DNA from 3 places in the Alishewanella sp. HH-ZS genome. Region 1 is predicted to be linked to each of the others. Evidence: predicted binding sites of a transcription regulator. Region 1 holds the regulator's gene; each other region holds the start of a gene.
The links. The regulator sigma-54, encoded in region 1, starts transcription at its own class of promoters, with help from an activator protein. The targets are predictions, from matches to a motif close to GTTGGCACGNNNNTNGNNT.

Region 1 (8,035 bases):
TATCGACGCCCTGGTTATCGATAGCGTCAAAGGGGATCGGATCCTGGCTTACCACAAATATCAGGATCGGTGAGGTGACGCAGTCGAGCTTGCCATGGGGAATGGCAATACCACCACCAATACCGGTTGAACCCAGCTTTTCCCGGGTCATCAGGGCTTCCAGAATGCTGTACTCAGACATCTCTGGCAGCTGTTGATGAGCCAGCTCGGCAATATATTCGAGGATCCGTTTTTTGCTGTTAAAAAGAACTGCACTCTTGGTGCAGTTCTTCTCCAGCATAGCGCTTAAATTTATCATGGTTAGTGTCGCGACAACTTTTCTTTGTGTTTAATCACTTGCCGGTCCAGTTTATCAATTAACTGGTCAATTGCAGCATACATATTTTCATCCTCTGACACAGCAAAAACTTCACCGCCGTTCAAATGTACTTTGGCTTCAGCGATTTGCTTCAGTTTTTCCACGTTCAGAATAACATGCACGTTATTGATATTCTCGAAATGACGCTCCAGCTTGGAAAATTTACTGTCTACATATTCTCTCAGAGAGTCGGTAATTTCTACATGACGGCCAGTTAAGTTGATTTGCATAGACTCTTCCTTCTTGTTAAGACACTTACAGCAAGGTCTTTCGTTGATTAGATGGCGCAATAAACAGCGATTCACGGTACTTGGCGATGGTACGCCTTGCGACATTGATCCCCTGTTCGGATAAGATTTCTGCCATCTTACTGTCACTCAGTGGCTTAGCCGGGTTCTCTGCTGCCACCAATTTCTTAATAAAGGCACGGATGGCGGTAGATGAACATTCACCACCACTCTCTGTACTAACATGACTGGAGAAGAAGAATTTAAGTTCAAAAATTCCGCGCGGCGTATGCATATACTTTTGGGTAGTAACCCGGGAAATTGTTGACTCATGCATACTTACCATTTCTGCCACATCATTTAATACCATGGGTTTCATGGCCTCTTCGCCATGCTCAAAAAAGGCTTGTTGCTGTTGCACGATACAGTTGGCGACCTTTAGCAAGGTTTCGTTGCGGCTTTCCAGACTTTTCAAAAACCATTTCGCCTCCTGCAGATGTGAGCGGATAAACTGGCTGTCGGTACTGCTTCTGACCGTTCTGGACAGCGCAGCATACTGCTGGTTGATTTTCACTTTGGGCATGGCATCCGGATTCAGCTCCACCTGCCAACGACCTTTAACCTTGGTAACCACTACATCAGGAATCACATATTGCTGTTCCTGCCTGATCACATCGGCGCCGGGGCGCGGGTTCAGGCTGTGGATCAGGCGCATCACTTCTTTTAACTCATCTTCTTTGAGTTTAGTCACCCGCATCAAAGAACGAAAGTCCCGGTTAGCTAAAAAGTCGGTATATTCGCTGATTATTTGTTTTGCATCATTTAAATAGGGGGTGGCAGGATCAAACTGCCGTAGCTGGATCAGCAAGCACTCTTTCACTGAGCGGGCCGCCACACCGACAGGGTCAAACAATTGGATCCGTTTTAATACAGCCTCGACTTCATCGGCTTCGACATCCGGCAGCTGCAGTGAGGCTAAGATATCTTCCACATCTATGGTCAGTAAACCGGCTTCATCGACGGCTTCAATAATGACTTCGGCAATGGCGCGGTCTGTCTCAGAAAAAGGGGTAAGGTCCATTTGCCAACGCAAATAATCCTGCAAGGTTTCAGTGGTTTCGCCCTGATATACCAGATCCTCGTCTGGCAGGGCGCCATTGCTGACCGGGGCGGCACTGACTAAATCGTCCCAGTTATTGTCCAGTGGTAAGTCCTCCTGGATATTCTGCTCGGCCATTGCCTCGCTGGTATCGCGCTCACTAACGTCATTAAATTCCGGATAATCGTCATTACCAGCCTGGTAGTCTTCACTGTCAGACGTTGACCCGCTGCTTTCTTCACGGTTGATATTCGACAGGCTCAGGTCGGTCTCGGGCGTGCCCGGTTCGAAGTCGTCGTCGGGCTCAAGCAAGGGGTTGGCATCCAGCGCTTCCTGAATTTCCTGCTGCAGCTCAATGGTGGAAAGCTGCAATAAGCGGATCGCTTGCTGCAGCTGCGGCGTCATTGTTAGCTGTTGGCCAAGGCGAAGTTGTAAAGACGGCTTCATGTAAGTCTGATTCTCTCCTGAGTATATCCCCTCCATCCTGGAAGTGGCTGCGGTCTGTGCCGCCTGATTGCGCCTTCCGTGTCAGCGGGTGGAGGACTTGACGCTGATTGCCCTACTATAGCCTGAATTGCTCACCCAGGTATACATCGCGGACCTGTTGATTCGCTAACACATCCTGCGGCGAGCCGGCGGCAATTAATTCACCATGACTGACAATATAGGCTATTTCGCAGACATCGAGGGTTTCCCGCACATTATGGTCAGTGATCAGTACCCCGATGCCGCGCTGGCATAGGTGCTGAATAATTTTTTTAATATCCAGCACCGAAATCGGGTCCACGCCGGCAAAGGGTTCATCCAGCAAAATAAAAGCAGGATCTGCGGCCAGAGCGCGTGCGATCTCTACCCGCCGCCGCTCACCACCGGACAGCGCCATACCAAGGCTATTTTTAATATGGCCAATATGAAATTCTTCCAGCAGGTCATCGGCGATTTCTTCCCTTTGCTGGCGGTTAAGTTCCTTTCGGGTTTCCAGAATTGCCAGCAAATTGTCGTATACCGTCAATTTGCGGAAAATCGAACTTTCCTGCGGTAAATAACCAATACCCGCCCGGGCCCGCTGATGAATAGGGGCGAAGGTGATATCTTGCTCGTTTAACGTGATCTGACCTTTATCGGATGGCACCAGACCAACAATCATATAAAAAGTGGTGGTTTTGCCGGCACCATTGGGTCCCAACAAGCCAACGATCTGACCTGCTTTGACTTCCAGACTGACATCTTTTACCACCTGCCGGCCTTTATAGCTTTTGGCCAGATGTGAAACCACTAACTTCATTGATTTTCCTTGGTTTCTGGCGTGAAAATGGTGGTTACCCGCCGGTTTTGTTCACTGCCGGCCGTTAACTGTTGTAACTCGATGTTATAACGAATCACATCACCACGCACCAGAGAACCGCTTTGGGTAAGCTCGGCATCCGCAGTCAGCGTCAGGGTCCGGCTGGCCAAATCGTAGCGGATCTCATTCGCTTGGGCTGTTACCGGCCGGTCGCCTTCCAGTAACTGGGAATAGGTAGCCGGACGACCGGTAAAAATAAACACCTCATTACCTTTACCGGCACTGGCATTGATCTCCAGCTTATCGGCTTTGATTAGCAAGGAGCCTTGGGTGACTTCGACATTGTTGACGTAAACCGCGATATTATCGCGAATGGACGCCTCAGTATTATCTGCGTTAATCGCAATCGGCAAAGTATGATCTGGCTTCGTCGCTGCCAGAGCTTGCGAACTAAAAAATACTGCAGCGATTAATAACTTAGTTTTCATTGGCGTATACCGTTTCCAGATGTTTTTGCAGCACTAAATGTTGTGCCGTGAGGTCGGCCTGCAGGCCGATGCCCAGAATATAAAAGCCTGGTCCGCTAAGCCGCACCCGCTCATGCGTTTGCAGCGTTTTTTCTGGCAACAGCATTTGTAATGAGGCTGTTTCAACCTGTTCAATAAACTCGCCAGGCAGCAAATTTCTGAGCAGGACTTGCTGTTCCAGAATAATTTTATCTTCCGGAAACCAAATACCTTGCTGACTGCTGATTTCCCAAGCGGCTTGATGTTCATCGTTAAACAGGGTGTAGCGCGGCAATTCAAACTGCGTAAAACCCAGTTGCTCAAAATGTTCCAGCCGTTTGGCTTGCAGATGATCCGCAATATAGCCCTGCTGGTCATAAACACGCAAGGTCAGGTTTTCCGCAATATAATCGGGCAGGAATTCGCGGTCGGCCTGGCGATCGGTATCGCCGCCTTGCGGCGCAAACCATAAGTAGGCCGCAAGCAGTACCAGGGCGGTGACACTTAATACGAAAAACTTTCTCATGTGCTGCTACCATCAAATTGCAGAAAGCGCTGCTGTGCAATCAGTAACAAATCACACAGTTCCCGCACCGCGCCATAGCCACCGGGTAAACTGGTGCAAAGGTGCGCCTGTTGTTGCAGATAGGGATGGGCATCCCGCACAGCGACAGCCAGGCCACAGTGCTGCATTACCTGCCAGTCGGCCAGATCATCACCTATATAGGCAACCTGATCTGGCTGAAGTTGCAACAGCGCCAGAATTTCCGCAAAGGCGGCCATTTTATTTTCCTGGCCCTGATAGATGTGCTTTACAGTCAGTGCCTTCATGCGCTGCTCTACAATAGCGGAACGCCGGCCGGTGATGACCGCCACCTCAATACCGGCCTGGCGCAATGCTTTGATGCCATAGCCATCGCGGGTGTGAAACGCTTTTAACTCTTCGCCGGCGTTGCCAAGATAGATCCGACCATCCGAGAATACGCCGTCTACATCACATATTAATAGGCGGATTTGACGGGCCAGGTTTGCTTGCTGGTCACTGAGTGGTTGATAAAGTTGCTGATACAGCTCCATTTATAGCACCCCGGCTTTTAATAAATCATGCATATTTAAGGCGCCCACCGGCTGGCGCTGCTCATCGACTACGATCAAGCCGTTAATCTTCTTTTGCTGCATAATGTTCAGTGCTTCTGCCGCTAACATATCGGCTTTGGCAGTAATGCAATTCGCCGTCATAACCTGTTCAATGGCTACGGTATGGATATCCAGGCGTTGGTCCAGAATACGTCGCAAATCACCATCCGTGAAAATACCGGCCAAACTGCCATCGGGATTGACGATAGTGGTCATCCCCAGGCCTTTCTTTGATATCTCCAGTAAGGCGTCTTTAATACTGGCTTGCCGGGCAACGATAGGGACCTGCTCGCCCTGATGCATAATATCTGACAGGCGCAGCAACAGCTTGCGGCCGAGACTTCCACCGGGGTGTGACAGCGCGAAATCATCAGCAGAAAAGCCTCTGGCATCCAGCACCGCGACGGCAATGGCATCACCCATAGCAAGGGTAGCGGTAGTGCTGGCGGTTGGTGCTAAACCCAGTGGGCAGGCTTCCTGTGCTACAGCGACACAGATATGCACATCGGCAACTTGTGCCAGAGTAGAGTCAGGTTTACCGGTCATCGCAATCAGCGGAATACCCAGGCGTTTGATCACCGGTACTATGGTCAAGACTTCCGCTGTTTCGCCGGAGTTTGAAATGGCAATCATAATATCACCGGCTGAAAGCATGCCCAGATCGCCATGGCTGGCTTCTCCGGGATGGACAAAAAACGCCGGCGTACCGGTCGAAGCCAGGGTCGCTGCGATCTTATTGGCAATATGACCTGACTTACCAATACCACTGACAATCACCTTGCCGCTGGCGTCCAGAATCAGTTGGCAGGCACGTTCAAAGTGCTGATCAAGGTATTGTTCCAGTTGCTGCACCGCCTGAGCTTCTATTCGCAGTACTTGCAGCGCCTGATCACGAAAAGTCTGAGAGGCCATAGTTCCTGTCTTACGCAAGTTGAGTAAATAATAAATATTGATAACCGACAAAGCCGCTTAGCAATAAACCACCTTCCAGCCGGTTAATCCGTTGCTGGCGCCCAAGCCGCAGTGACATCAGCAACATCAGCAGGGTGGCAGCAATCATCACATAGCTATCACGGGTCCCTGCGTTAATATCCAGGCTGCCCGGGCCAATCACGGCGCCTAAGCCCAGCACCGCTAAAATATTAAAGATATTGGAGCCGATAATATTACCCAGCGCTAAATCATCTTCACCTTTTAAAATACCGATCACACTGGCTGCCAGTTCTGGCAGGCTGGTGCCGATGGCAATAATGGTTAAACCAATCACCAGATCGCTTAAGCCAGCATAGCGGGCAATAGTGACTGCACCATGAACCAGCAGTTGCGAACTGGCCAACAGCAATACTAAACCGGCGACGATCCAGAAAATGGCTTTAACGTTGGAGGTCGGTTCCGGCAATTCCGCTTCAATTTCGGCAATTAACGGATCGTCTGGTGTGGCATGTTTACCCCAATACACCAGTGTGGCGATAAAACCAACAAAGCACCCCAGTAATATCAAGCCTTCAGCCCGCGTTAAGTTATGGTCTGATATTAAGTAAAAGCCCAGAAAGGTAAATAGCAGCAGCATTGGAAATTCGCGCTTCAGGGTAAGAGAGGCGACAGCGATCGGTTTTAGTAAGGCTGCTACGCCAATCACCAGCAGGATATTGGTGATGTTTGAACCCAGGGCGTTGCCGACCGAGGTATCTAACCGGCCCTGGGCGGCAGCAGTGGCGGACACCAACATTTCCGGGGCGGATGAACCCATGGCAACGATGGTTAAGCCGATAATCATTGGCGAGATACCGCTATTACGGGCAATTGAAGAAGCACCATAGACAAAACGGTCGGCGCTCCAAATCAACAAGACCAGGCCGACGATAACAAAGATGATGGCTAACGACAAAGGTGATATCATAGTGTCCGGTTTTAGGAGTAAACAACGAGCAGGTATTTTCCCGCTTCTTGTCAACAAATGCAAAAAAACCTCGGCTTTAGTGCAGTCAGGTACGGCTTTTCGAATTTGCGCATACTTTGTTACGAATTTTTGTAACCACTCCGCAGGTGATTCCGTTTACAATAATACAACCTTGACGTCTGGCAATGATTGCAAACATACAAATATGTATGTAAACATGCCAGTCTGACACTTAAGTTAGCCGTAGCCGGTATCGCGGTTAATTCATGGAGAACGATGTTGTCTGAGATACTAATAGATATTCAGGGGCTAAGCTTTTCGCGCGGTGATCGTCCGATCTACCGGGCCATGAATATGCAGGTGCAGCGTGGTAAGGTCACGGCCATTATGGGGCCAAGTGGCATTGGCAAAACCACACTGCTCAAGCTGATTGGCGGCCAGCTCAAACCTGACAGTGGTAAAATTCTGTTTGAAGGCCGGGATATCCCACGCCTGTCACGCAGCGAGCTGTATCAGGCGCGGAAAAAAATGAGCATGCTGTTTCAAAGCGGTGCCTTGTTTACCGAAATGACCGTTTTTGACAACGTAGCCTTTCCGCTGCGCGAACATACCAAGCTACCGGAGTCGCTGATCCGCCGCATTGTGCTGATGAAGCTGGAAGCTGTTGGCTTACGTGGTGCCCGTGATTTGATGCCAGCTGAATTGTCCGGTGGTATGGCCCGCCGTGCGGCGCTGGCCAGGGCCATAGCACTTGATCCTGAGCTGATTATGTACGATGAGCCCTTTGCCGGGCAGGATCCGATTTCGATGGGCGTGATTGTCCGTCTGATCCGTGAGCTGAATAATGCACTGGGTCTGACCTCAGTAGTGGTATCGCACGATGTGACTGAAGTGATGAGTATCGCTGATTATGTCTATGTGGTGGCGGATAAAACGGTGATTGGCGAGGGCACTCCGGAACAACTACGTAATGATCCTTCGCCGCTGGTGCAACAGTTCCTGCGCGGCGAAGCAGATGGTCCGGTACCTTTCCACTTTAAAGCCGCGGCCTATCAGGATGAATTAATGGAGCTGACAAGGTGATTGCTGACAGATTACAACGAATAGGTCATAGCACCATCAGCACAGTTGCCGGTTTTGGCCGCGCCGGCTTGATGTTGTTTGGTGCCTTACTGGGTAAGCCAGACTTCCGCAAGGGCTTTCCGCTACTGGTGAAACAACTCTATGTGATAGGGGTTCTTTCACTGCTGATTATTCTGGTATCAGGCCTCTTTATCGGTATGGTACTGGCACTGCAGGGGTACAACGTACTGGTGAAGTTTGGCGCTGAGGGCATGCTTGGGCCTTTGGTTTCGCTCAGTTTACTGCGTGAACTCGGCCCGGTGGTGACAGCCTTGTTGTTTGCCGGTCGGGCGGGTAGTGCTTTAACGGCCGAGATCGGCCTGATGAAGGCGACGGAACAGCTGTCCAGTATGGAAATGATGGCTGTCGATCCTTTACGCCGTATTATCGCCCCAAGGTTC
Region 2 (8,035 bases), on a different contig from region 1:
AGGCCTATCGTGAGTTGGCGGAGCGGGTATATGGTCAAAGAATTGACAGCCAGAATACCGTCAGTGCTATGGTGGCAAAGAATGATATACTTGAAGCTTCAGTTCAGGGCTTGATCCGTGGTGCCAGGGTAGTGAAAAGCTATGCTGTAGATGATACTTACGTGACGGAGCTGGAGCTCAATTTTGCCGAAGTGTATGCCACCTTGCAACATACTCAACCAAAACAAAGTATCCGGAGTGTGCGCTACCTGTGGTAGCGCTGGTCAGGCTTTAATGCCTGGCCCTTTATTTTCAACAGCCGGTTGGCCTTTACTGGTATAAGTCAGGCCGGATTTGCCTTTCGCGCCCAATAATTCATTCTTAAAGCGTTGCAAAATAAGCTGGCTTTGCTCCAGCGCTTGCTGATTAACGGCGGTTTGAGCTTTGCAGTTGGCTAGTTTTTGTTCCAGCAGTGAACGTTGTTCCAAAAACCAGGCTTCAGTTTTTATCGCTGCTAGCTCTGGCAGTGTCGCAAGTTCAGCATCAGTGGCACTAATTTGTGTTAACAGCGCCGTTTTCTCGGCAATAACCTGCTCTAAGGTTTCAACCTGTCTTTCAGCGAGAGCGGTTAGTTCATTTTTTAAAAGCAGCAACAGCGCATCTAATTGCGCTGCTTGCTTGGTCAGGACAGTGATGATGGGCTCGTAGCTACTGTTCATTTGCGGTCGAATAAATCGCCTTCAAATTGCATAATGCGTTTCGCCAGCATCTCAACATTCACTTTATATTTGCCTTCGGCGATGGCTTGTTTGATTTTATTTACCCGCTCTTGGTCAATACCAGAGCTGTTAGCGGCTTTTTCCTGTAATTTGGAAAATTGCTGTGCCTGTGGGGTAATGGATACCGAATCCTGCTTTTGTACTGCCTGATTGCTGGCATTTTGTTGCACCGCCGTTTGCTGGCGTTGAACTAATTGCTCAGTGCTACCGGCATTGCCGGCCTTGTCAGTTTTGACCTGCGGTGCATTTTGCTGCAGGTTGTTGATATTTATAGCCATATTAGAACCTCATCACCTTAAACACAGTCCTTATGCTTAGGTTAACGGCAGTTTGCCTCTAAACTTTAGCACTTTTTTCAGAATTTAAAACCGGACCTTTACCTGATTGACACCGGTCACTTCGGTGCTAATGGCACGGCCAGATTGTTGATTACGCACCTGGATTACGTCACCCAGGGTACCATCCTGTTGTGCAACGCCTGTGGCGGATACGGCAAGGCCACCTTGGCTGATTTCTATTGTAACAATATCTCCCCGGCATACAAGACAAAGATCCTGTAAACTAAGGATTTGGCCCGCACTCAGGCTGCGTTTATTGCGACTGCCGGCAACTGCTGCGGTATCCTGCACGATATTGCCACGTACCAACCGACGTTCCCGGCGTTGCACTTCCAGCATATCGGCAGTGATGACGGTTCCTGGAGCAATATTTTGTCTGCTGACGACCAAGGTTAACCATTCCGTCAGCCGGGCGGGCAGAAACAACTGCCAGCTAGTTGGCTCAGTACAACTAATCTGTACCGTAGTTTGGCGCGGGTTGGCATTGGCCGGCAGACTGATTTGTGGCTGATGGGCGCAGTCTTTACTGCCAATCCGGCTATCAAGTGCCGTGACGTGGATTTCGCTCTCCAGCTCATCGACTGCCCATGCCGTTTGCAGCCAGTCCTTTACCGCATCAGTCAGTTGCGATGGACTAAATTGTTGCACTTGCGCCTGACACCAGGGACTGATGCTGAAGGCAAGTAGCAGGATGCCGCTGCGGATAAAATTTTCGTACTTTTTCATATGGTTTGGCTATGCTTTACGAATAAAGGGTTATAACATGCCTTAAGTTAGACAGCGCCGTACTTTTGACTACGACGTTACCACGATATGCAAATACCAAGCCGTTTGGCTGCCTAAGGAGAGCTTGATGTCCAGTATTCTCGATTCCGTTAACCAACGTACGCAGCTGGTTGGGCAGAACCGCCTGGAGTTATTGCTCTTTAAGCTCAATGGTCGCCAGCGCTACGGTATTAATGTGTTTAAAGTGCGGGAAGTTTTGCAATGTCCAAAGCTTACGGCTATGCCGAAGCGAAATCCTTTTGTGCGTGGTATTGCTCATATTCGCGGGCAAACGATTTCCGTGATTGATTTAAGCCTGGCAACCGGTGGTAAGGCAATCGCCGATTTATCGACCGCCTTTATTATCATTTCCGAGTACAACCGCTCGGTACAGGGGTTTCTGGTCAGTGGGGTAGAGCGTATTGTTAATACGAATTGGGAATCGATTATGCCACCACCCAAGGGTACCAGTGGCAAGCAAAGTTACCTGACCGCGGTGACCGAAATTGATAAAGAGTTAGTTGAGATCCTAGACGTTGAAAAAATCCTCGAAGAGATTTCCCCTTCGCCGACGATGATTCATGATGAGGCTGTTACCCAAAGTATTACTACTGATCTGGGAGGGCGGGTGATTTTAATCGCCGATGATTCTGCAGTCGCCCGTAATCAGGTAAAACGGTCATTAGAACCACTGGGTGTCAGAATGCATTTGGTCAATAACGGTCGCGAGGCGCTGACTTATTTACAGCAGCAGGCGAAAGAGTGTCAGGAGTCAATTACTGAAAAAGTTGGCTTGTTGATCTCTGATATTGAGATGCCGGAAATGGACGGCTACACCCTGACTGCAGAAGTGAAAGCTGACCCTAAACTGCGCCGTCTGCACGTTATTCTGCACACCTCGCTAAGTGGCGTTTTTAATCAGCAGATGGTTCAAAAAGTGGGGGCTGAAGACTTTATCGCCAAGTTTAACCCAGACGAGCTCGCGCAATCGGTACAGAAGTGGTTACATGTAGATTAAAAGCTGAGGACGTTGCGTGACAGATAAACAATTACAGGAATCTGAATACCGGCAATTCCGGGATTTTCTGGAGCAACAGTGTGGCATCGTATTGGGTGATAATAAGCAATATCTGGTGAAAAGCCGTTTAGCACCATTGATGCAACGTTTCAGCATTAGCACCCTCTCTGAATTGCTCAACAAAACTATGAACCCGTTTGAACGGCAGTTGCGTTCGGCTGTTATTGACGCTATGACCACTAATGAGACTTTGTGGTTTCGAGATACCTATCCTTATGAGTTGTTAAAGAGCCAAATTTTTCCGGAGCTGGAAAAAACTTGCCGCAGTGTCAAAATTTGGTCAGCAGCCAGTTCTTCCGGTCAGGAGCCGTATTCTATTTCCATGACTGTGCTGGAATACCAGCAAGGCCGGCCCAATGCCTTTCCTGCCGGGGTAAGTATTTTAGGCACGGATATTTCTAACACTATGTTAGAACACTGCCAGCGTGCCGAATATGATGGCTTGGCTTTAGCTCGTGGTTTATCACCGGAGCGGCGTAGCCGTTTTTTTGAAGACAGCGGCAAAGGTATGATGCGGATCAAGGAGCAAGTGAAAAAAAACGTCAGTTTCCGGCACCTTAACCTGCTCGATAGCTACACCTTACTGGGCAAGTTCGACATTATATTTTGTCGCAACGTGCTGATTTATTTCTCTCCTGAAGTTAAAGCGAAAATTATTCGCCAGTTTTCGCAGGCACTAAACAGCCGTGGTCACTTAATCCTTGGTGCTTCAGAATCCTTGTCCAGCCTGAACGAGGATTTTGAAATGTTACGTTGTAATCCTGGCATTATCTACCGCAAAAAAACCTGACCTTTCAATTTGGCCTGCTTTTTGCTTCCTCATGTTTAACGTGTAACAAGAGGTGGCAAGAAAATGGCTATCAGCTTTGACAAAGCCTTTGGCATGCACCCGGATGCATTATTAACCCGGGATCGGCGTGCACAGGTGCTTTCAGAAAATATCGCTAATGCAGATACGCCGGGCTATAAGGCTAAAGATCTGGATTTCCAGCAGGCACTTAACAACGCGCAGTCGCGACAGAGCCGTCCGGTGAGTCGCACGCACGAAGGGCATTTTGCCATCTCTACCCAAAGCCGGCAGGAAGTAAAATTTCGTAACCCGGATCAACCGGATACCGGCGATGGTAATAGTGTGGACGTGCATCATGAGCGGAATGCGATGATGCAGAATGCTATTCAGTATCAAACCAGCTTGCAGTTTTTAAACAGCAGAATCAGTGGCCTGAAAAAGGCTATCACAGGTACGGGACAATAATCATGAGCTTATTTAAAGTTTTCGATATTGCCAGTTCCGGTATGACTGCGCAGTCAGTACGGATGAATACCACGGCCAGCAATATGGCAAATGCCAATAGTGTCAGTAGCAGTATTGATCAGGTTTATAAAGGCCGGCATCCGGTCTTTGCTGCGGAGCTGTCGGAGGCCAGGCGGCAACAAGATGCCGGTAGCGGCGTAAAAGTGCTGGGTATCGTCGAGTCTGACGCGCCACCGGTGATGGAGTATGCGCCTAATCATCCGCTGGCGGACGAAAATGGCTTTGTCTACAAGCCGAACGTTAACATCATGGAAGAAATGGCGAATATGATTTCCGCTTCCCGCTCCTATGAAACGAACGTCCAGACGGCAGACGCCGCCAAGCAAATGCTCATGCGCACCCTGCGTTTAGGGCAGTCTGGTTAAGGAGTAATGGATGAACAGCGTAAGTAACAATTCAGCACTGAATAACCTGTACTGGGAAGAAAAACCTAAAGTACAGGACCGTAATAATGGCGCATTAACTCAGGCGGATTTCTTTGCACTGCTAACGCAGCAACTGGCTTATCAGGATCCAACCAAACCGGTTGAGAATGATCAGATGATTGCGCAAATGACCAACTTTACTACTGCCGATGGGATAGGAAAGTTAAACGAGAACTTTTCTAATTTGGCACAGAGTATGACGTCTAATCAGGCACTGCAAGCGTCGTCTCTGGTGGGACGTTCAGTGTTGACGCAATCTAACCAAATCGTGTTTACCGGTGATAGCCTGGCACGTGGCGTTATTGATTTAGAGCGGCCCGCCAGCTCGCTAAGAGTAATGGTAGAGAATGAGAAAGGCGAGCTGATCCAAAGTTTTAGCGTAGAGAACCCTAAGATGGGCCGTAACAGCTTTATCTGGGATGGCACCTATTTACCTTCGGGCGAAAGTAGCGCTGATCGGATTGACGGAGAGTTGTCAGAGCGGGTCAGAGCCGGCACTTACAGGCTAAAAGTCGAAGCCAGTTACAGTGACGGTACCCGCGCCAGTATTCCGGCGAATGTCTACACGCCGGTCGGTAGTGTCAGTATGAACACTAATGGTAAAGGCATCATGCTGAATCTACTGGGACTTGGTGCGGTGAAACTGGGTGATGTGTTAGAAGTATCTTACGGTTAAGCGAGGTTTGTTATGAGTTTTAATATTGCACTAAGCGGCCTGGCTGCCGCACAAAAAGATCTGGATGTTACAGCGAACAATATTGCCAACGTAAATACCACGGGCTTTAAGGAATCTCGTGCCGAGTTCGCTGATGTTTATGCCACTTCTATTTTTGCTTCCGGGCGCACCAAGGTTGGTGACGGTGTAACGACAGCTGTCGTTGCGCAGCAGTTTAACCAGGGCGCTCTGCAGTTTACTAACAATTCACTGGATCTGGCGATCACCGGCGAAGGCTTTTTTGCGACGACGCCAGATCGTGTATCCCGGGATATGACCTATAGCCGGGCAGGGGCCTTTAAGCTAAATAAAGATAACTTTATTGTTGATAATAAAGGTAACTTTCTCCAGGGGTTTTCGGTCGATCCAGTAACAGGTGAAAATCAATCGGTAAGCCTTAGTACAACAGCGCCGATTTCGATCCCGACTTCAGCCGGAGCGCCAAGAGCGACCAACAATATTTTCCTGAGTATGAATGTTGACTCCCGGGAAATAGCTAAAGATCCGCTGGTGCCCTTTAACGCCACTGACCGCTCTACCTATAACCATTCGACGTCGGTAACTGTTTATGACAGTCTGGGTGAAGCTCATACGGTAACGACTTACTTCAGAAAAACACCAACCACACCACCAGCGAATGCCGAGTGGGAAACTTTTGTGGTGTGGGATGGTATTACGGCAACTCCGTTCCAAGGGGATAACGTTGTTTTTGACTCCAGCGGTAATTTTGTCACGCCACCAGTGCCGACCATAACGTTACCTGCGGCACAGTTGAATGATCCTTTGCTCGGTTATCTGACCAACGGCGCACAATTTGCCGCTGATGTTGTGGTCAATTTCCGGGATGCGTCTGGCGTGCGACTGCCTACACAGTATGCTGCAGCTTTCGATGTCACCAACCTGAGTCAGGACGGCACGACTGTTGGTTTCCTGACCGGGGTGGATATCGATGCCTTTGGCCGGGTACTGGCCAGTTACAGTAACGGTGACTCGTCCTACCTGGCGCAAGTAACGCTGGTGCGTTTTGCTAATGTGCAGGGCTTAAAGCAGGTTGGTAATACATCATGGAAGCAGTCTATCACCTCGGGTGAACCCATTGCCGGACAGGCGAATATTGGCACCTTCGGCGCCGTGAATGCCTCCGCGCTGGAGCAGTCGAACGTTAACCTGACGACTGAGCTTGTTGATCTGATTACGGCGCAGCGTAACTTCCAGGCTAACTCGAGGGCGTTGGAAGTGAACAGCCAGTTGCAGCAGAATATCCTGCAGATCCGGTAAGTTTCTAGTCGCCAGGGTATCAGATACCCGTCAAGCAACACCCCGGCATCGTGCCGGGGTGTTTTTTTCACTCTCCCTATTTTTGTCAGCCTGGCTTGTTCTGTTTCCAGTTGGCACTGTTATTGCTTGTGTTAGTGCAATAAATATCACATTAACCCCTCGACAGTTGCTATACGGAGTCTGTTATGGATCGTTTGCTCTATATCGCCATGAGCGGTGCCAAAGAAAATATGCATGGCATCAGTGTCAGGGCCAATAATCTGGCGAATACCGGGACCGTTGGCTTTAAAGCTGATTTTGAACAAGCCCGATCAATGCAGGCTTTTGGCGCCGGCTTGCCGACCCGGGTGTTTTCGATGACCGAGCGGCCTGGTCAAAACTTTGACAGCGGCGCCCTGATTATTACCGAGCGCGAGCTGGATATCGCGATCCAGGGTGATGGCTGGTTTGCGGTACAGGACAAAAACGGTAACGAAGCCTACACCCGTGCCGGTAACTTGCAGTTAACTCCCGACGGTATGCTACGCACCGCCAATGGTCATCCGGTGTTAGGTGAGGATGGTCCTATTCTGCTGCCCTTACCCCTTGCCAAAATGGAAATTGGTCAGGATGGTACGGTAAGTGCCAGAGTCCAGGGTGCACCGGCCAATGTGTTGGAAATAGTGGGCCGGATCAAGCTGGTTGACACCGAATACCGGGCGGTAGAAAAGGGCAACGATGGCCTATTCCGGCGTAAGGATGGCGAGTTAGCACAAGAGAGTGCCGCAGTAACTTTACTGCACGGTGCCTATGAGGGCAGCAATGTTAATGCGGTATCCGAAATGACCACCATGATCAGTTTGCAGCGCCAATTTGAACTGCAAGTGAAAATGATGAAAAAAGCGGAACAGATGGACCAGCAGCAGAATCAGCTACTGCGGATCATCGGCTAATTATTTTTCACAACGGCCGCTATTACAGCTGCCGTTGCCGTTAACAGGGTTTAGGCCCGGGAGGTACAAATGCATCCGGCTTTGTGGATCAGTAAAACCGGTCTCGACGCAAAACAGCGCGATATCTCGGTTATTTCTAATAACCTGGCGAATGCCAGTACTGTCGGCTTTAAGAAAAGCCGGGCGATTTTTGAAGATTTGTTGTATCAGAATATTAATCAGCCCGGCGGACGCTCGTCGCAAAACTCTGAGCTGCCAAATGGCTTAATGATTGGCGCCGGTACCAAGGTAGTGGCGACTCAAAAGAGTTTTACCCAGGGTAATATGATTACCACGGAAAACAGCCTGGACTTGATGATCCAGGGCCATGGTTTTTTTGAGGTACTGATGCCGGATGGCACCATTTCGTATAGCCGTAATGGTCAGTTTAC
Region 3 (8,035 bases), on a different contig from region 1:
CAGCTTTTTAAACCCAAATATACGCTAGTATTTTTTTCAGCTAATACCAGATACCTTTCTGGCCGTTTCGTTTTCGCCTGCCTTTGCACACCCGTGCCTGGCGCAACAGTTCCGCTGACAGATAAAAAAACCCCGCAGCTTTCACCACGGGGCGTCAAATTCAGACAAAGGACAAGGATAGACGTGTTTAGGTGGTTCAGGTTTAGTGGGGATTGCCGGTTAGCGGTGCTAACAGGGTTTCGCCCACAGGCTCCCGCAACGTGCCACCTGCACGCTGCGGGCTGCTTACTTTACCGAGGCGACAAATTCAGGATAGGCTTCGATACCACACTCTGAGCTGTCGACACCCTCGTATTCGGCTTCTTCACTAACCCGGATGCCGATTACTAATTTCAGGACAAACCACACCAGTAAACTGGTGGCAAATACCCAGCCGAAGATGGTCAGGGCACCAATGATCTGGCCGCTAAAGCTGCTATCACCATTGGTAATAGGCACTAATAACAAACCATATAAGCCCACTACGCCGTGCACTGAAATCGCACCGACCGGATCATCGATTTTAATTTTATCCAGCGCAAGGATAGAGGCGACCACTAACACACCGGCAATAGCGCCAAACAGTGATGCTTGCAGCGGTGTTGGTGTAGCAGGTTCTGCGGTAATAGCAACCAGACCGGCTAAGGCACCGTTTAGCGCCATGGTAAGATCAGCTTTACGGAACAGGATCACCGAGGTAATCAGGGCGGCGACCACGCCTGAAGCGGCGGCAGCGTTGGTATTCAGAAACACCACAGCGACACTATGCGCATTGGCAATATCACCCAGCTTTAATACCGAGCCGCCGTTAAAGCCAAACCAGCCCATCCACAGGATCAAAGTACCCAAAGCTGCCAGCGGCATATTGGCACCCGGGATCGCATTGACTTTACCGTCTTTACCATATTTGCCTTTGCGGGCGCCTAACAATAACACCCCGGCTAACGCTGCAGCGGCACCAGCCATATGCACTATGCCTGAGCCGGCAAAGTCCGAGAAACCCAGATCGCCTAAGTTATACAAGCCAAACACTTCTTTACCGCCCCAGGTCCAGCCACCTTGGATTGGATAGATAAAGCCGGTCATTACCACGGCAAAGGCTAAAAAGGCCCACAACTTCATCCGCTCCGCTACAGCACCAGAGACAATCGACATCGCTGTTGCCACGAAAACGACCTGGAAGAAGAAGTCTGACGCACCGGAATAGACGGCGTCACCGGTAAAATCATTCTGTTCTGCAAAGGAGGCTAAAGTGGCATCAACGTCAATTTCAGCAATACCTTGCAGGAAAATACCGCCATCGTACATAAAGTAGTAACCACAGATTAAATACATTATGCAGGCAATCGAGTAGAGCGCGATATTCTTGGTCAGAATTTCTGTGGTGTTCTTGGCCCGCACCAAACCGGCTTCCAGCATCGAAAAGCCCGCCGCCATCCACATCACTAACACCCCACACATCAGGAAGTAGAAGGTGTCCATCGCAAACTGTAAATGATAAATTTGTTCTTGCATGGCAAGGCTCCTTAAATCGCTTCAGCGTCAGTTTCGCCGGTACGGATCCGCACCGCCTGCTCCAGGTCGTAGACAAAGATCTTGCCGTCACCAATGCGGCCGGTATAAGCCGCTTTCTGGATCGCTTCCAGTAAGCGTTCTACCTGATCGTCCTGGGTCGCAATTTCCAATTTTACTTTCGGCAGGAAATCAACCTGATACTCGGCTCCGCGATAGAGCTCGGTGTGGCCTTTCTGGCGGCCAAAACCCTTTACTTCGGTAACCGTTAAACCTTCTACCCCAATGTCCGCAATCGCTTCCCGGACATCATCCAGTTTGAACGGCTTGATGATGGCACATACAAGCTTCATGATGGTTTTCCTTATCGACTAATTATGCTGTTCGCTTAAAAAGATAAGAAAACCTTGTGCCAAGATTTTTATTTGATATAAAACACAGACTTAGGCTTGGCAGCTTACAGTTGGCGAAAAAAAACGCACCAGTTTAGTGCGTTTCTCCCCGCCTGAGTGCAAGCCAGTATCCGCGCCGGCGACCCGAAAAGCATCATATCGGCATGACGTTATGTATCAGATTATTCCGGCAGAAATTCCTGCCAGGCTTGCAGCAACAGCAGCAAGTCTGCCAGCCCGCATTCGCTACTAAGCCCGCTTTCATCCAGCTGTAAATCGTCGTCAAGCTCCTCCGGCAGCGCTTGTCTGGCCAACGCGCTACTCTCCGTTGCCAACAAACTATTATGGCAAACCCACACTTCCTGCTGCTGCACCAGTAAGCTAAATTCACGCCCCTGATACTGCCAGTCCTGATAAGGCTTTAGTGTCTGCAGCTGGCTTAGCAGCGGCTGGTAAGCACTGGCCCGGTGAGCAAACTCATCCAGCAAAAACTGCTGTAGGGCGGCTTGCTCGGTCGCCAGCTTTAACCGGTAACGCCGGCTGTCGCGATCATAGATAAAGTCGTATTCCATCTTTGCCAACTGTTTGCTTTATTACGGCGGTAAAAACAACAACGCCTGCATAAGGCAGGCGTTGTTAGTCGTTACTAAGTGCTTACACCGCTTGCTGGATAATCACATTATCCGCTTTTTTGGTGTACTGCGGCATCTTATGGAAGTTCAGGTAGCGATAGGTATCGGCTGCCGTGGCATCGATTTGCTTCGCATATTCCATATATTCTGCCACTGTCGGTAATCTTCCGATAATTGAAGATACCGCAGCCAGCTCCGCTGACGCCAGATACACGTTAGCACCCTGACCTAAACGGTTCGGGAAGTTACGGGTAGAAGTAGACACTACCGTTGACTTCTCAGCCACCCGCGCCTGGTTACCCATACAAAGTGAACAGCCTGGCATCTCGGTGCGGGCACCCACTTTGCCGTAAATACCGTAGTAACCTTCTTCGGTCAGCTGGGCCTGGTCCATCTTAGTCGGTGGCGCGATCCATAACCGGGTTGGTAACTGACCTTTGAACTTATCCAGTAACTTACCGGCAGCACGGAAGTGACCAATGTTAGTCATACAAGAACCGATAAACACTTCATCAATCTTGTCGCCGGCAACTTCAGACAGTAAACGGGCATCGTCCGGATCATTTGGCGCACACAGCACTGGCTCTTTAATGTCGGCCAGATCGATTTCGATCACTTCAGTGTATTCCGCATCGGCATCGGCTTCCATCAGCTGTGGATCTTTCAGCCAGGCCTGCATCGCATTGATACGGCGCTCGATAGTGCGCACATCACCGTAACCTTCAGCGATCATCCACTTCAGCATCACGATATTCGATTCCAGATATTCGGCAATCGACTCTTTTGACAGCTTGATGGTACAACCGGCTGCTGAACGCTCCGCAGAGGCATCAGATAATTCAAACGCCTGCTCTACGGTCAGATTCGGTAAACCTTCGATTTCCAGAATGCGGCCAGAGAAGATGTTCTTCTTGCCTTTTTTATCAACAGTCAGCAAGCCTTTCTGAATGGCAACATAAGGAATGGCATGCACTAAGTCGCGCAGTGTAATACCAGGCTGCATTTCACCTTTAAAGCGCACCAGTACCGACTCTGGCATATCCAGTGGCATTACACCAGTCGCTGCGGCGAACGCCACTAAACCTGAACCTGCCGGGAACGAAATACCAATCGGGAAACGGGTGTGAGAGTCACCACCGGTACCCACAGTATCTGGCAGCAACATGCGGTTTAACCAGCTGTGGATAATACCATCGCCCGGACGCAGTGAGACACCGCCACGGTTCATAATAAAGTCTGGCAGAGTATGATGCGTATCCACGTCAACCGGCTTCGGATAAGCGGCAGTGTGACAGAACGACTGCATCGTCAGATCGGCAGAGAAACCTAAACAGGCTAAGTCTTTTAACTCGTCACGGGTCATAGGGCCAGTGGTGTCTTGCGAACCTACGGTAGTCATCTTCGGCTCACAGTAAGTACCCGGACGTACACCTTTCACGCCGCAAGCTTTACCGACCATTTTCTGCGCCAGCGTAAAGCCTTTGCCAGTATCAGCTTTGGCTTGTGGACGACGGAATTTGTCAGAGGCCGCTAAACCTAAGAACTCACGGGCACGGTCAGTTAAACCACGGCCGATAATCAGTGGAATACGGCCACCGGCACGCACTTCATCAATTAATACGTCAGTTGCCAGGCTGAATTCAGCCAGCACTTCGCCACTGCCATGACGCACGATTTTGCCTTCGTACGGCAGAATGTCGATCACATCGCCCATCTCGAGCTTGCTGACATCAACCTCAATTGGCAGTGCACCTGAGTCTTCCATGGTATTGAAGAAAATCGGCGCAATTTTACCGCCTAACACAAAGCCGCCACCGCGCTTGTTCGGTACGTATGGAATATCGTCGCCCATAAACCACAGCACTGAGTTAGTCGCTGATTTACGTGATGAACCGGTACCGACTACGTCACCGACATAAGCCAGTGGGAAACCTTTTTGTTTCAGCTGTTCCAACTGCTTGATCGGGCCAACAGTACCAGGCTGATCCGGCTCGATACCTTCACGGCTGTTTTTCAGCATGGCTAACGCATGCAGCGGGATGTCAGGACGTGACCAGGCATCCGGTGCAGGTGATAAATCGTCAGTGTTGGTTTCACCGGCGACTTTAAATACGGTAACAGTAATTTTCTGCGCCAGCTCTGGCTTGGCTTCAAACCATTCGGCGTCAGCCCAGCTTTGCAGTACTTGCTTGGCGTACTGATTACCGGCTTCGGCTTTCTCAGTGATATCGTGGAAAGCATCAAAAATCAGTAAGGTGTGTGACAGCGCCTTGGCGGCAACTGGCGCCAGCTTGGCATCGTCCAGCAGGCTGATCAGTGGCTCAATATTGTAACCACCCATCATGGTGCCTAACAGCTCAACGGCGCGCTCGGCGCTGATTAACGGGCTCTTCGCTTCGCCTTTGGCGACTGCCGCCAGGAAACCGGCTTTAACATAAGCGGCTTCGTCTACACCAGGCGGTACCCGGTTGACCAGCAGATCTAATATAACCTCTTCCTCGCCTTTTGGCGGGTTCTTTAATAATTCAACTAAGGCAGCAACTTGCTCAGCATTTAAGGGCTTAGCCGGGATACCCTGGGCGGCGCGTTCCGCCACGTGTTCACGATATTCTTGTAACACAGTTATGTCCTCTTGGTCGTTGCTTGCAGTCTGGTCACTGCAACGTCATTCCGGTGAATGAATGGGCTCAATTATAAGAAAGATCAGAGCAAAAGCATATTAACACTAATGCACACACACTTATAATGGTTATAAATTTGCTGAATACAAAGCGTCAGGCAGGTAATTTTAATTTATAGTGGTCTGACCAAGGCAGCAAAAAGCCGTGGCACCTTGCGATTTCCAAGCAAGGTAACCACGGCTTGATTATAGTGACAGCGTGCTATGGATTACCAGATCTTAACGCGCTGCTCGACCGGTAAATACATCGCATCACCTTCTTTAATATCAAAGGCGGTATAAAACTCCGGCATATTGGGCAGCACACCAATGACCCGATAATGGGCTGGCGAGTGCGGGCCAGTGCTAAGCTGGCGACGCAGCGCTTCTTCGCGGAACTTGGTGCGCCAGATTTGGGCCCAGCTGATAAAGAAGCGTTGTTCACCGGTAAAACCATCCATCACCGGTGCTTGCTGACCATTTAGTGATAACTGATAGGCTTTCAGGGCTACCGTCATCCCGCCGAGATCACCGATATTCTCACCCAGTGCCACAGCGCCGTTTACATTAACGCCTGGCAGCGGCTCAAAGCGATTGTACTGACCAATCAGCTTGGCACCGCGGGCCTGGAACTGAGCCTTATCTTGCTCGGTCCACCAGTTACGCAGGTTACCGTCACCATCGTATTTAGCGCCCTGATCGTCAAAGCCATGGCCGATCTCATGGCCAATTACTGCACCGATACCACCGTAGTTTACCGCATCATCGGCCGCCATATTAAAGAACGGTGGCTGTAAAATCGCGGCCGGAAACACGATTTCGTTGTTTACCGGGTTATAGTAGGCATTGACCGTTTGCGGCGTCATAAACCATTCGTCTTTATCGATTGGTTTGCCCAGCTTGCTGACCATCTCATCATAGCCCCAGTGACTGGCACGGACAAAGTTACCCACTAAATCGTCGGCTTTGATCTCCAGCGCAGAGTAATCTTTCCACTTGTTCGGATAACCAATTTTCGGCGTAAACTTGCTCAGTTTTTCCAACGCCGCCACCTTGGTGTCTTCGCTCATCCACTCCAGTTCTTTGATCGACACCTCATAGGCTTTAATCAGGTTAGCGACCAACTCTTCCATCCGTGCTTTGGCGGCAGGGCTGAAATGACGCTCGACATACAGCTTACCAGTCAGCTCACCCAGTACCTGATCGGCAGCATCGACAGCGCGCTTCCAGCGCGGTTGTTGCTCCTGGATACCGCTTAGGGTAGTGCCATAGAACGCAAAACGACGATCAGCAAAGGCACTGCTCAGCTTATCGGCGTAGCTGTTAACCGTTTTAATGGTCAGGTAATCCTGCCAGCTTTGTAGATCGCTACCGGCAATCACCTGGCCTAAACCAGCAAAGTAACTTGGCTGACGCACAATAATATCGCTGACCTGAGCCAGTTTTACGCCCTCAGCATAGGCTGCCCAATCAAAAGCGCCCAGGCTATTATTCAGCTCTGTACTGCTGAGTTTATTGTAGGTCTTATCGGCATTACGGCTATCGAGACGAGTCCAGTGATGTTCTGCCAGCGCTTTTTCCAGCTGATACACCCGCTCTGCCGCGGCAGCCGCATCGCTATGGCCAGCCAGCGCAAACATATCCTGCAGATAGGCTTTATATTCACTGATAATTTTCAGTGAGGCTTCATCATCTTTAAAGTAGTAATCGCGATCCGGTAACCCCAGGCCGCCCTGATTTAAATACACCGCATACTGGGTAGAGTTTTTCGCATCGTTATTAACAAACCAGCTAAATGGAATGGCAATGCCATCGCGTTGCAAACGCGCGAACAGCGCAGGTAACTGGCCTTTATCAGTCAGACCCTTAATTGCCTCAAGCTGCGGTTGTAGTGGCGTTAAACCACGCTGTTCAATCGTCGCTTCATCCATAAAGCTGTTAAAGAAATGCCCCAACTTCTGCTCATCCGAACCTGCGGCTAAGTTAGTTTTCGCTGCCACTTCGTCAATAATGGCTTTTACCGCCTGCTGCGATTGATCAGCCAGAATATGGAAAGAGCCATAAGTGGCTTTGTCGGCAGGAATTTCAGTTTCAGCCAGCCATTTGCCATTTACCGCCAGGAAGAAATCCTGACCAAAGGCCACGCTTGAGTCAAAGTACTGGGTATCAATACCTGATACCAGAGCAGCCTGTTGCTGGGTAACTGCAGGTTTGGCCGCCGCACTTTGCTCGGGGGCATTTTGCTTACCACAGGCACTCAGGCCAAGAGCCAGGGCTACTGCACTGGCCACTAAGGTGATTTTTTTCATTGTAATATCCTGTTATACGCGGGGAAAAAAGTTAACGCTTCATCTTACGCCCTCTGTCTGGCCTTGCCAATTTGTGCCAGGCATAAAGTTGTAACAAAGTATGAGAAAGGCCTTAACTGCCGCGTTCCAGCGTAAAACCATGCTCGTCCTGCTCAAAAATGACATTGGCCCGCCCCACCAGCAGCGGATCGGGGATCCCTATCGCCGCCGCATCTTTGTTCTCGTATGGCAGGCGCTGTAACACGTAACGCATCGCATTAAGGCGGGCACGTTTTTTACAATCGGATTTAATCACCGTCCAGGGCGCATAGCTGGTATCAGTTGCAGCAAACATCGCTTCTTTGGCCTGAGTGTAGTGATCCCATTTATCCAAGGATGCCAGATCGATTGGGCTTAACTTCCACTGCTTTAACGGATGCGCTTCACGCTCAGTAAAGCGGCGCCGCTGCTCGTCGCGACTGACCGAAAACCAGAGCTTAATCAGATGAATGC

Region 2: a site for sigma-54 is predicted at 6,782-6,800, ahead of flgF (flagellar basal-body rod protein FlgF). Genes of this name have one in related genera too.
Region 3: a site for sigma-54 is predicted at 1,950-1,968, ahead of glnK (P-II family nitrogen regulator). Genes of this name have one in related genera too.

The regions. Positions count from the first base shown of each region.
Region 1 covers NZ_LZEJ01000014.1:41,668-49,702, forward strand. The annotation lists gene ptsN (PTS IIA-like nitrogen regulatory protein PtsN) at 1-298, opposite strand, end outside; gene hpf (ribosome hibernation promoting factor) at 301-588, opposite strand; gene A9165_RS07500 (RNA polymerase factor sigma-54) at 614-2,131, opposite strand; gene lptB (LPS export ABC transporter ATP-binding protein) at 2,247-2,969, opposite strand; gene lptA (lipopolysaccharide transport periplasmic protein LptA) at 2,966-3,457, opposite strand; gene lptC (LPS export ABC transporter periplasmic protein LptC) at 3,447-4,001, opposite strand; gene kdsC (3-deoxy-manno-octulosonate-8-phosphatase KdsC) at 3,998-4,552, opposite strand; gene A9165_RS07525 (KpsF/GutQ family sugar-phosphate isomerase) at 4,553-5,524, opposite strand; gene A9165_RS07530 (calcium/sodium antiporter) at 5,535-6,512, opposite strand; gene mlaF (phospholipid ABC transporter ATP-binding protein MlaF) at 6,789-7,595, shown strand; gene mlaE (lipid asymmetry maintenance ABC transporter permease subunit MlaE) at 7,592-8,035, shown strand, end outside.
Region 2 covers NZ_LZEJ01000004.1:96,253-104,287, reverse strand. The annotation lists gene A9165_RS02905 (LPP20 family lipoprotein) at 1-257, shown strand, start outside; gene flgN (flagellar export chaperone FlgN) at 264-698, opposite strand; gene flgM (flagellar biosynthesis anti-sigma factor FlgM) at 695-1,036, opposite strand; gene flgA (flagellar basal body P-ring formation chaperone FlgA) at 1,121-1,822, opposite strand; gene A9165_RS02885 (chemotaxis protein CheV) at 1,950-2,879, shown strand; gene A9165_RS02880 (protein-glutamate O-methyltransferase CheR) at 2,896-3,729, shown strand; gene flgB (flagellar basal body rod protein FlgB) at 3,793-4,194, shown strand; gene flgC (flagellar basal body rod protein FlgC) at 4,197-4,619, shown strand; gene A9165_RS02865 (flagellar hook assembly protein FlgD) at 4,630-5,355, shown strand; gene flgE (flagellar hook protein FlgE) at 5,368-6,672, shown strand; gene flgF (flagellar basal-body rod protein FlgF) at 6,858-7,604, shown strand; gene flgG (flagellar basal-body rod protein FlgG) at 7,674-8,035, shown strand, end outside.
Region 3 covers NZ_LZEJ01000002.1:1,281-9,315, forward strand. The annotation lists gene A9165_RS01215 (ammonium transporter) at 286-1,554, opposite strand; gene glnK (P-II family nitrogen regulator) at 1,566-1,904, opposite strand; gene A9165_RS01225 (YacL family protein) at 2,126-2,515, opposite strand; gene acnB (bifunctional aconitate hydratase 2/2-methylisocitrate dehydratase) at 2,598-5,195, opposite strand; gene A9165_RS01235 (M13 family metallopeptidase) at 5,465-7,543, opposite strand; gene ppk2 (polyphosphate kinase 2) at 7,656-8,035, opposite strand, start outside.